3 regions of the Rhodoferax sp. RT5P35 genome follow, and region 1 is predicted to be linked to each of the others. Evidence: predicted binding sites of a transcription regulator. Region 1 holds the regulator's gene; each other region holds the start of a gene.
What was found. The regulator FliA, encoded in region 1, starts transcription of late flagellar genes. The targets are predictions, from matches to a motif close to CTAAAGTTTNNNNNNNNNNNGCCGNTA.

Region 1 (3,258 bases):
TGGCGGGTACTACCCGATGGAATGTGTTTATGCCGGTGACCGTCAAGGCGATGGGCCGGGCCTGGGTGGCCAAAACCAATGTGATGACCGGTGCCGTGCTGACGGCGGACGACGCGATGGAGGCCGAAGTCGATTGGGCCGAAGACGCGTCGCCCGTGGTGGCCAACGCCGAGCAGTGGATCGGCCAGGTGGCGGCCCGCTCCTGGGTGGCCGGGCAAACCGTGCGCCAGGCGATGGTCAAGCCAGCCCAGGTGTTCCAGGCCGGTACCCAGATCCGGGTGCTGGCCCAGGGCGTGGGTTTCCAGGTGCTGTCTGACGGGCAGGCCATCACCTCCGGGGTGGTGGGCCAGCCCGCCAAGGTGCGGCTGGATAGTGGCCGGGTGATGTCCGGAGTGGTGCAGGATGCCCGCACCATTGTGGTCGAGATGTAACAACTGGTTTTTCTCACACCATCTAGCCTAATTAGATTTAAGAAAATGAAGAATCGGCCGAAACCATTGCTACGATGCCTTAACGTCAAGGCTGTTGGAGAGCGTGATGAAAATTGGACAAGGGATAGATGTAACGGCCGCAGTGAATGCCGCCGTACTCAAGAAAGCCGATCAGGACAAGGAAGCTGCGCCCGCAAGCATGGCGCAGAAGGGTGCGCGCGCCATTCCCGCGGCCGGTGCACAGGTGTCTGTATCCACTCTGGCCCGCACGTTGGAGCAGAACGACCGGGCTGTGGGCACCGACTTCGACAGCAAGAAAGTGGCCGACATCAAGGAGGCTATCAAGAACGGCACGTTCAAGATCAACCCCGAAGCGATTGCCGACAAAATGCTCGACAACGCGCAAGAGATGCTCAGCGTCACACGCAAATAAACGTTTCCTCGCCCTTCCCGCTCGTTCCAGCGTAGGACTACCGACCATGACGGCCCGACCAACACCCCATGGCATGGAGGCCAGTCTGCTGCGCGTAGAGCAATTGCTCAAAGAAGTGTCTGCCGCCCTGATCGCGGGCGAACCCCTTGTTTTGGAGGCCGCCAGCACCGCGCTGCGCCAAGCCATGGCCGACATGGCGGTATGGGGCCGCACCCCTGCTGGCATGCAGCCGCTGAATGCTGACATGCGCAGCCGGCTCGAAAAAGTCTCTCTTACCCTGTCCCAGCAACGGTCCAACCTGGCCCGCCGCGCCGTGGTGGTAGACCGGGCATTGGCCACCGTGCTTCCCCAAGCCCAACCCTCCGCCACCTATTCCGGCGGCAAAACCGGCACCTACCGCGGCGGTGCAGCCCGCATCTACGCTGCAGCCGCAAATTAGATTTGCTATCTAATCTATAGCTACTAGCGTAGGTAAAATATGCGCTAGCGGCCTAAAAGGCTCAAATTCAAGATTGAGGCACCCCTTTCAGAAACGCCGCAGAACTGGCTTTGCCAGGTTGCTGGTGTTGCCCCCTGCAAGGGAGTTGGCGCTGCCACCTGAGTTCTCGGCTTTGCAAGCCGATTCCGGGGCAGTGGGCAAGCCTGGGGGTGTTCAGTGGCTTCTCATCTTGGCCCGCAGCCGGGCGATGGACTGGCTGTGCAACTGGCAGACGCGGGACTCGGTAATCTCCAGCACCGCCGCAATCTCTTTCAGATTCATGTCGTTTTCGTAGTACATGCTCATGATGTACTGCTCCCGGTCAGGCAGGGTCTTGATGGCATCCACCAGTGACGCCCGCAGGCGGTGGTCGCGCAGCAGGTTGACCGGGTCGGCGGCTTCGTCGGCCACATGCCGGTCTAAAAAGCCCGCACCATCGTCGGCACCGCCGTTCATGTCTTCCAGGTAGACCAGCTGCGTACCACGGACCTTGCCCAAGAGCTCCTGGTAGTCGTGCAGGGTCATTTCCAGCTCGATGGCGATTTCGGACTCCAGCGGGCTGCGGCCCAGCTTTTGCTCCAGCCGCTGCACGGCGCGCTCGATCTCTTTCTGGCTCTTGCGCGAGCCGCGCGACATCCAGTCGCCCTCGCGCAGCTCGTCGATCATGGCCCCGCGGATGCGTTGGGTGGCAAAGGTCTCAAACTGCACGCCCTGGGCTACTTCGTAGCGGGTCAGGGCCTCCGACAGGCCAATCATTCCCACCTGGATCAGGTCGTCCAGCTCAATGTTGGGCGGCAGCTTGGCGATCATGTGGTGCGCCAGCCGACGCACCAGCGGCACATACTGGCGCAGCATGTGCTCACGGTCCAGGTGGCCTTTGGCGGTGTACATCAGTGGCTCCCGACCCCATGGACCATGGGAATGGCGCTGGCCATCAGGCGCAGGGCGATTGGGTGCGCATCGTCCCAACGCGCAGTTTTTTGCGGGAATGAGCGCACGGTCATGAAGTCGGTCTGGCAGTCCAGGTGCAGGTGGGCGCAGTTTTGCAGTGCCCGCCCAGTGGATTTGGCCAGCAGCTCGGCATTTTTGAAGGGCGCGGTGACCACCGAGGCAATCAGCGGTACCAGCCGGGCCTGCAGCAGCAATTTTTTAAAATTTTGGTAAGCACCGAGGATGGAGGCGCGGCGCGGCGTGACTGCCAGCAAGGGGCGCACCTGTGTGCCCGGCAGCAAAGTGGCCAGCAGCTGGGCATCGGCATACACCACGACCAGATCGCAGCTGCGGAACAGGTGGCTGAGGGCTTGGAGGGGTGGAGTGGACATGGGGGAGTCTTGGCGGGTCAGCATCGCCAGGCGGCTTAGCCCCAAACGGGCGGGCACGGTGTGCCAAGGGGGCGCTTCATGGCTTGCATCATCGGCGGCATCTTCTGACCAGTGTGCGTGGTCCAACAGATTCTGTAAACCTGGATTGTCTTCCGTTTCTGCCGAGGTTGCGTCCAGTACGGTGATGCGCAGGCTAAAACTTTGCAGGGCCGCGCAGATTTGCCAGAGTAGCGGCAACTCGGTGGCGGTGTCGCCCCTGGTCACCATGGCAATCACGCTCCAGGCGGCTTGCGGCGCGATGCGGCGCAGGCTGGCTCCCTGGTCGGCACTGGTGTCAAGCATGCGCCCGTTCCTGGCGGCTGGCATCCATGGGTGCCGGGGTAAAGAAGAAGTTCAAGTCGGCGGCCTTGGGGTCAAACGCCGACTTGGTGGTGGAGCGCATCGAGGCCCGCACCAGCTTCTTGGCATCGGCGGGTTCCCAATCTTCGGGCACGCGCTGGCCATTGCATACGCCGCGCAGCACCAGTTGGTGGCGGATGATGGCATCCAGCGCCGGTCCGAGCTTGGCGGCTTCGTCGATTTTGGACAGGATGG
Region 2 (3,258 bases), on a different contig from region 1:
CGCTGCGGACGGTTCAGATTGGCCAGTCTTTGCGTCAATGGCGAGAGGGTCGGTGCGGGTATTTCGGCGACTGCAGACATCATGCTTTCCGGATCGGTATGGCGCGAGCTTGCTCCACTAACTTGCATGGACTTGCGTGCAGAGCACCCCGAGCCATGAAAGTTGATTCACGTTTATGGGCTTGATTATTCGGGCAAGCCGCTAAACCATCGGCCTGATAAGCCGGGGTTTTGACTGCCTTTTCAGCACCATACACCGACTGCACCCCACTACGATTGGCGCATTCGTATCCATCCCCTGGAGGGAACTGTCATGGATCTCCGCTTAGCCCCCGTATCGACCAGCGTGCCCACCCGCACGGGCATGGTGCAGCGCACGCCTACCGCCCCCACTTCGGAGGCAAAAAGCGCCGGTTTCTCCAGCGCACTCAAAGGCGCTCTGGCCGAGGTGAGTGCGGCACAAAACAACGCCACCCAGCTGCAAAATGAAGTGCAGATGGAGAACCCGAACGTGAGTCTGGAAGAAACCATGGTGGCCATCCAGAAAGCCCAGATCGGCTTTCAGGCCACGCTGCATGTGCGCAACCGCATGGTGCAGGCGTATAGCGACATCATGAATATGCAAGTGTAGGTACACCCCCAGGCTACAGCGCAAGCGCTTTTCGCCAACCCCCTTACAGGGGGCAACAGCAGCGGACTGGCGGAGCCAGATCCGCACTGTTCACGAAGGCTTGTCTAGTTGACTAGTGATATGGCTTTTAGGTCGTTCGCGCATGTATAACCTACGCAAGCCGCTATTTAATACATAGCAAATTTTTGGGTGCCGTGGGCGATGGCATCCCAATGCAAAAAAGCCCCTAGCGGGGCTTTTTATGTATCAAATTGGCCTCTAGCGCATATGCTACATACGCTAGAAGCTATCAATTTGATATCAATGTAGCAACTGGGGCTTGCGCTCTAAAATTTGCTCAAACTGATGGATCCAAGGCTCGGTCAGGCAGCGGATCTGGGCATCGTTGCGCAGGATGCGTTGCATGATGCGGGCTTTCTCGGTCTTGTTCTCGGGAGTCAGTTGGTCGGCCATGGACTGGTGGCGCAGTTGCTCGATCAGCACGGCGCAGGCACCCTCAAAGCGTACGACTTCGTCCCAGTCTTCCATCTGGGCAGCCTTCAACATTTTGTGGCTGCTGTCCTCGATGGCTTTGTAGTAGTCAATCAAAATTTGCGACATGGTCTGGGTCCGGCAAGGTGTACGTGTGAATGAGGTGGCTTAGGCATTGCCGACGGGGGGCACAGGGATGCTTTTCCAGGCATCGAATACGGGCACGATCAACTGCGTCACCTCTTCAATCAAAGTAATGTCGTTCTTCAAATTCGCTGTGGTCAACCGCAGAATGCTGTAGTTGTACACACCGCGCAAGTTCACGGCCAAATCACCGCCAGACTCCACGTCCAGTGCGGCCTTCAGGCCTTCTTCCAAAATACGCACCGCCTTGCCAATCGACTGGCCCTTGCCATCGATGTCACCACGGGCCAGGGAGCCACGGGCGGAATGCAGGGATTGCAACAGAGCTTCAAACAGCAGGCAAATCACCTGGTGGGGGCTTGCGCCTTCGATGCTGGTTTGGGCGCCCACACGTTTGTAAGCGGAGGCTGCGCGGGCACTTACGGGTGTAAACATGGTGGAAGCATCCATTTAAACTTGATGTATTAGTTATCGGCAGTACGGTCAAAAACTCAAGTCCCGTTTGGTTGAAATACCGCAAAGTTTTGTAGCCAATACCATCGGCTACTTGCTGCTCCATGCCGCCACCTGCTGTGTGATGTAGGTACTGAGAGCCGTCAGACCGGCCATCTTGGTGTCCAGCGCGGTGTAGGTGGTGCGCAGGCGTTTTTCCACCGCTGCAGCCCGTGCGGTGACCTTGTCCTGGTCGGCACTGTTGCGCTTGGTCTCTGCAGTAAGGGCATCGGCCTTATTGTTCAAGCCACCGCTGAAAGCCAGCAAACCGTCGGCAAAGGTCTTGACCTTGCGGGCAATGCCGTTGGTCGACGCATCGGTGTTCTTCTGGGCGAACAATGTCTTGACGCTGGCGGGGTTGTCCAGGGCTGCGCCCAGTTTGGTGGCATCCACGGTCATGCTGCCGTCGCGGGCAATGCTCATACCAATGTCCGATAAGCGCGTGTAACTTCCGCCTACCACGCCGGTACCCAACAGAGAGCGCAGGGAGTTACGCAAGCCAATCGCGGTGGAGTCACCTTGCAAGTCGCCTGATTTCTTGGTGGTGTCGTCGTAGGCGGTCGCATCGGCCAAATACTTGTTGACCGCGTTGTAGGCATCGACAAAAGCCTGGATGTTTTTGGTCAGCGCGGCTTTGTCATTGGTGGTGGTGAGCTCCACGTCGCTAGTGGTCACCGTGCTTGCGGTGATGGTCAGGCCTGCCACTACGTCCTTGAAACTGTTGGTGGCCGAGGTGACGGCGATGCCATTGATAGTGGCCTTGGCGTTTTGCCCGGTCTGGTAGGTATTTGCGCCCATGCCGTAGGCGGCAACGGTGGGGGCGGAAGTGTTACCGGGGTCTAAGTTCAGGTCGAAGGCCAAGGCTGACAGGCCGCTGTCATTGGTGTTATTACCGTCCCCGGTGTCGGTGGCCTGCACCCGGAAGCCCTGCGCCTCGCCCGTGCTCGCAGAGCGCAGCATAAGACGATCGCCAGAGGCATCGGTCAGCACGGTTGCCACCACACCAGAACCCGCATCGTTGATCTTGGCGGCAATCTGCGCCATGGTATCGGTGGCCACCACGGTGACGTTCACGCTGGCGGCGCTGCCCGGGGTGAACAGGCTGCCAGTGGCATTGGCCCGGGCCAGGCCCCAGGTGCCGAGCTGCAGGGTCAATGTGCCCGCCGAGCCCACCGCCGTGCTGGCCGTGACGGCATCCGACACGCTGGACTGGGCCTTGGCCAATTGCGACACACCCACACTGAAACTAGTAGCACTGGCAATGCCGCTGACAGTGGCCGTCACCGCCGTACTATTAGAAGAGGACACCGCCACTGTATTCCAGCCACTGTCCAGCGAAAGCTTGGCCGCGTTGTCCGTCAGGGTGGACACCAGCGACTTGACCTGCGAGTAGTCGGAAATCTTGGTCTGGATGATGGTCGCTTTGAGCTGGAGAGATGTCAAAGGCTGCTTTTCCAGCGCGACCAGCTTGGTAATGATGCCTTCGACATCTAAACCACTGCCGATGCCGGTTGATGTAAT
Region 3 (3,258 bases), on a different contig from region 1:
CCAGCGCATCGGTCGTTGTGTTGGTGGCGCTGATGCCGGACTGCATGCTGGTTGTGGCCTCGCCGGTGGTCGCCAGCGAGAATCCGGCCATGGTCACCGCCGCCGGGTCGCCATTCGCATCCAGCTTTTGCGACATTAAATCGATACGGTAGGTCTGGTCGTCGTTTTGCGACAGGTAGGCGGTAATGCCGGTGTCGGTCGATTTACGGTTGATGGCTTCCACCACTTGGCCCATGCGTTCTGCGCCAGAACTGGCGGCTTTGATGGAGCCCAGGTCTACTACTGTGCCAGAACCCGCGACCGAAATAGTCAAAACATTGGAGGTGATGGATGTCAACGTACTGACCGAGCTGGCCGCCACGGAGCTGGCGGACTGGTCATAGGCATACGCCACGTGAGACAAGCCTTTGGCCGTAGAGTTGGTCAAAGCGCCCAATGATGCGACATCGCCCGAGTTGGCTCCTACCTGGAACACTGCCCCGGCAAACGACCCATCCAGTATTTTTTTGCCGTTGAACGAGGTTTGTTTTGCAACTCGGTCGATCTCATCCGTTAACTGGCCTACTTCGGCCTGTAGTGCGGCTCGGTCGGCCTTGCTGTTGGTGGCGTTGCCTGCCTGTACAGCCAGCTCACGCATACGCTGCAGCATGTCGCCGACCTTGCCCAACGCGCCTTCAGCCGTTTGCGACAGTGAAATACCGTCGTTGGCGTTGCGTGCGCCCACCGTCAATCCGCGGATCTGGGTGGACATACGCTCTGAAATGGCCAGGCCGGCGGCATCGTCCTTGGCGCTGTTCACCCGCAATCCGGAGGACAGACGTTGCATGGAAGTGGCCAGCCCCATCGCGTTGGTAGCCAGATTTCGCTGGGCATTAAGCGAATTGATATTTGTATTGATCGTGGCAGCCATTGCGAAGCTCCTTTAAGGATAAATGTTGGCCAAAGCCGGTTGAGGTCAGCTCAGCTGGCCAACGACCATGAGCGGTAACTAAATTGTGGTCATTCGGGCCCACGCTGTAGCCGGGATAAGCGGCAAGAAAACCCCGGTTATTTGCGCGCTAGTCCTAAAGTTTTCGCGCGGACACCCGAAAACCTACTCAACGGGCCTTTTCATTGGTTCGTCATTGGACCCAACCTTAGGAGCTTTGAAATGACCACCACCATCAATACCAATGTCAACTCGCTTAACGCCCAACGCAATTTGATGGCGTCGAGCGGTTCGTTGGCAACTTCCATGCAGCGCCTGTCCTCTGGCTTGCGCGTCAACAGCGCCAAAGACGATGCAGCAGGCTTGGCAATTTCTGAGCGCTTTCAGAGCCAGATCAAGGGCTTGACCGTCGGCTCGCGTAACGCCAACGACGGTATTTCGCTGGCGCAAACGGCTGAAGGCGCGTTGGGCAAGGTCGGCGACATGCTGCAACGTATGCGTGAGCTGGCTGTGCAGTCCAGCAATGCCACCAACAGCAAGGCCGACCGCGCTGCGCTGCAGTCGGAAGTGAGCCAACTCACTGACGAAGTAGACCGTATTGCCAAACAAACCTCGTTCAACGGACGCAAAGTTCTGGACGGTTCGTTTGCCGGTGCTGCATTCCAGGTGGGGGCCAATGCCGGTGACAACATCACCGTCGGCGCGCTGACCAACTCAAGTGCCAAGGGTTTGGCCAGTGTTGCGTATTCGTTTGACCAGACCGCCAGCGCAGTGGATGCCAGCTCTGTATCTACCCTGTCTACTATTGCCACAGGCGTGTTGAGTATTTCGGTGACCGGGGGTACGAGCATTTCTCTGGGGGCCCTTGCCGCAGCAAGCTCAGGTGCAGAGCGTATGGGCCAGGTGGTGGAAGCCATCAACCGTAAATCGTCCGACACGGGTGTCACCGCCTTCTTGTCGGTGAATGACACCGGTACTTACCGTATCGATTTGATGTCTTCAAAGCTGGATTCGGCTGGCGACGCCACTGTGGTGACAACGGTCGGCTTCACGACCGCCACCACCGGCCTTACTGCGGGTGCCATTGCCTCCACAATCAACTCTACCAACACCACGACCGATGCACTGGGTATCGACACCCTGACCATTGACACGCAGCGCAATTCTTGGGTTGCCATCAAGAAGCTGGATGCCGCCATCAACCAGGTCAACTCGGCCCGTGCGCAATTGGGCGCTTTGCAAAGCCGTTTTGAAGGTGCTACCGCCAATATTGCCATCAGCGTAGAAAATCTGTCTGCGTCCCGTGGCCGGATTGTGGATGCCGACTTTGCCCAAGAAACCGCCAACTTGACACGTAATCAGATCCTGCAGCAGGCCGGTACCGCCATGGTGGCGCAGGCTAACAAGCTGCCACAAAGCGTCTTGTCACTGCTGCAATAAGCCGAAATCGGGCGCTATGAAATGACTACGACCATCAATACCAACGTCAACTCGCTCAATGCCCAGCGCAATTTGATGGCATCTGGTGGTTCGTTAGCAACTTCTATGCAGCGCCTGTCTTCGGGTTTGCGCGTCAACAGCGCAAAGGACGATGCAGCAGGCTTGGCTATTTCTGAGCGCTTTCAGAGCCAGATCAAGGGTTTGACGGTCGGCTCGCGTAACGCCAACGACGGTATTTCGTTGGCGCAAACGGCTGAAGGCGCGTTGGGCAAGGTCGGCGACATGCTGCAGCGTATGCGTGAGTTGGCCGTGCAGTCCAGTAACGCCACTAACAGCAAGGCTGACCGTGACGCACTGCAGTCGGAAGTGAGCCAGCTCACCGATGAAGTCGACCGTATTGCCAAACAAACTTCGTTCAATGGCAAAAAAGTGTTGGACGGATCATTTGCCGGCGCTGCGTTCCAAGTAGGTGCCAATGCGGGTGACAACATTACCGTGGGTGCGCTGACCAATTCGACCGCTGCAGGTTTGTCCAGGGTGGCTTATTCGTACGATAACTCCGCCTCTGCTGTGGTCGCATCAAGTGTGACGAGCTTGATGAGCTTCGCATCGGGCATATTTAGTATTTCGATTACGGGTGGCTCGAATGTCGACTTGGGCGCTATCAAGGCGGCCAGCTCAGGCGAAGAGCGTATGGGGCAGATAGTTGAGGCCATTAACCGCAAAACCTCGGACACCGGCGTAACAGCCTATTTGACGAAAAACGACAACGGTACGTACCGCTATGACCTGATGTCTGAAAAGTTGGATTCGGCAGGCGATGCAGTGACCGTGACCACGGTGGGCTTTAATGCCAATACCAACGGCTTTGCTGCTGGTGCATTGGGAAC

Region 2: a site for FliA is predicted at 1,715-1,741, ahead of fliS (flagellar export chaperone FliS). Genes of this name have one in related genera too.
Region 3: a site for FliA is predicted at 1,065-1,091, ahead of AC097L_RS04205 (flagellin N-terminal helical domain-containing protein). Genes of this name have one in related genera too.

The regions. Positions count from the first base shown of each region.
Region 1 covers NZ_JBWMAX010000004.1:66,654-69,911, reverse strand. The annotation lists gene flgA (flagellar basal body P-ring formation chaperone FlgA) at 1-431, shown strand, start outside; gene flgM (flagellar biosynthesis anti-sigma factor FlgM) at 538-864, shown strand; gene AC097L_RS06945 (hypothetical protein) at 911-1,303, shown strand; gene AC097L_RS06940 (RNA polymerase sigma factor FliA) at 1,517-2,233, opposite strand; gene AC097L_RS06935 (hypothetical protein) at 2,233-3,006, opposite strand; gene flhF (flagellar biosynthesis protein FlhF) at 2,999-3,258, opposite strand, start outside.
Region 2 covers NZ_JBWMAX010000002.1:428,893-432,150, reverse strand. The annotation lists gene fliF (flagellar basal-body MS-ring/collar protein FliF) at 1-80, opposite strand, end outside; gene fliE (flagellar hook-basal body complex protein FliE) at 364-630, shown strand; gene AC097L_RS04225 (flagellar protein FliT) at 931-1,230, opposite strand; gene fliS (flagellar export chaperone FliS) at 1,270-1,680, opposite strand; gene fliD (flagellar filament capping protein FliD) at 1,789-3,258, opposite strand, start outside.
Region 3 covers NZ_JBWMAX010000002.1:425,080-428,337, forward strand. The annotation lists gene AC097L_RS04200 (flagellin N-terminal helical domain-containing protein) at 1-910, opposite strand, end outside; gene AC097L_RS04205 (flagellin N-terminal helical domain-containing protein) at 1,151-2,368, shown strand; gene AC097L_RS04210 (flagellin) at 2,390-3,258, shown strand, end outside.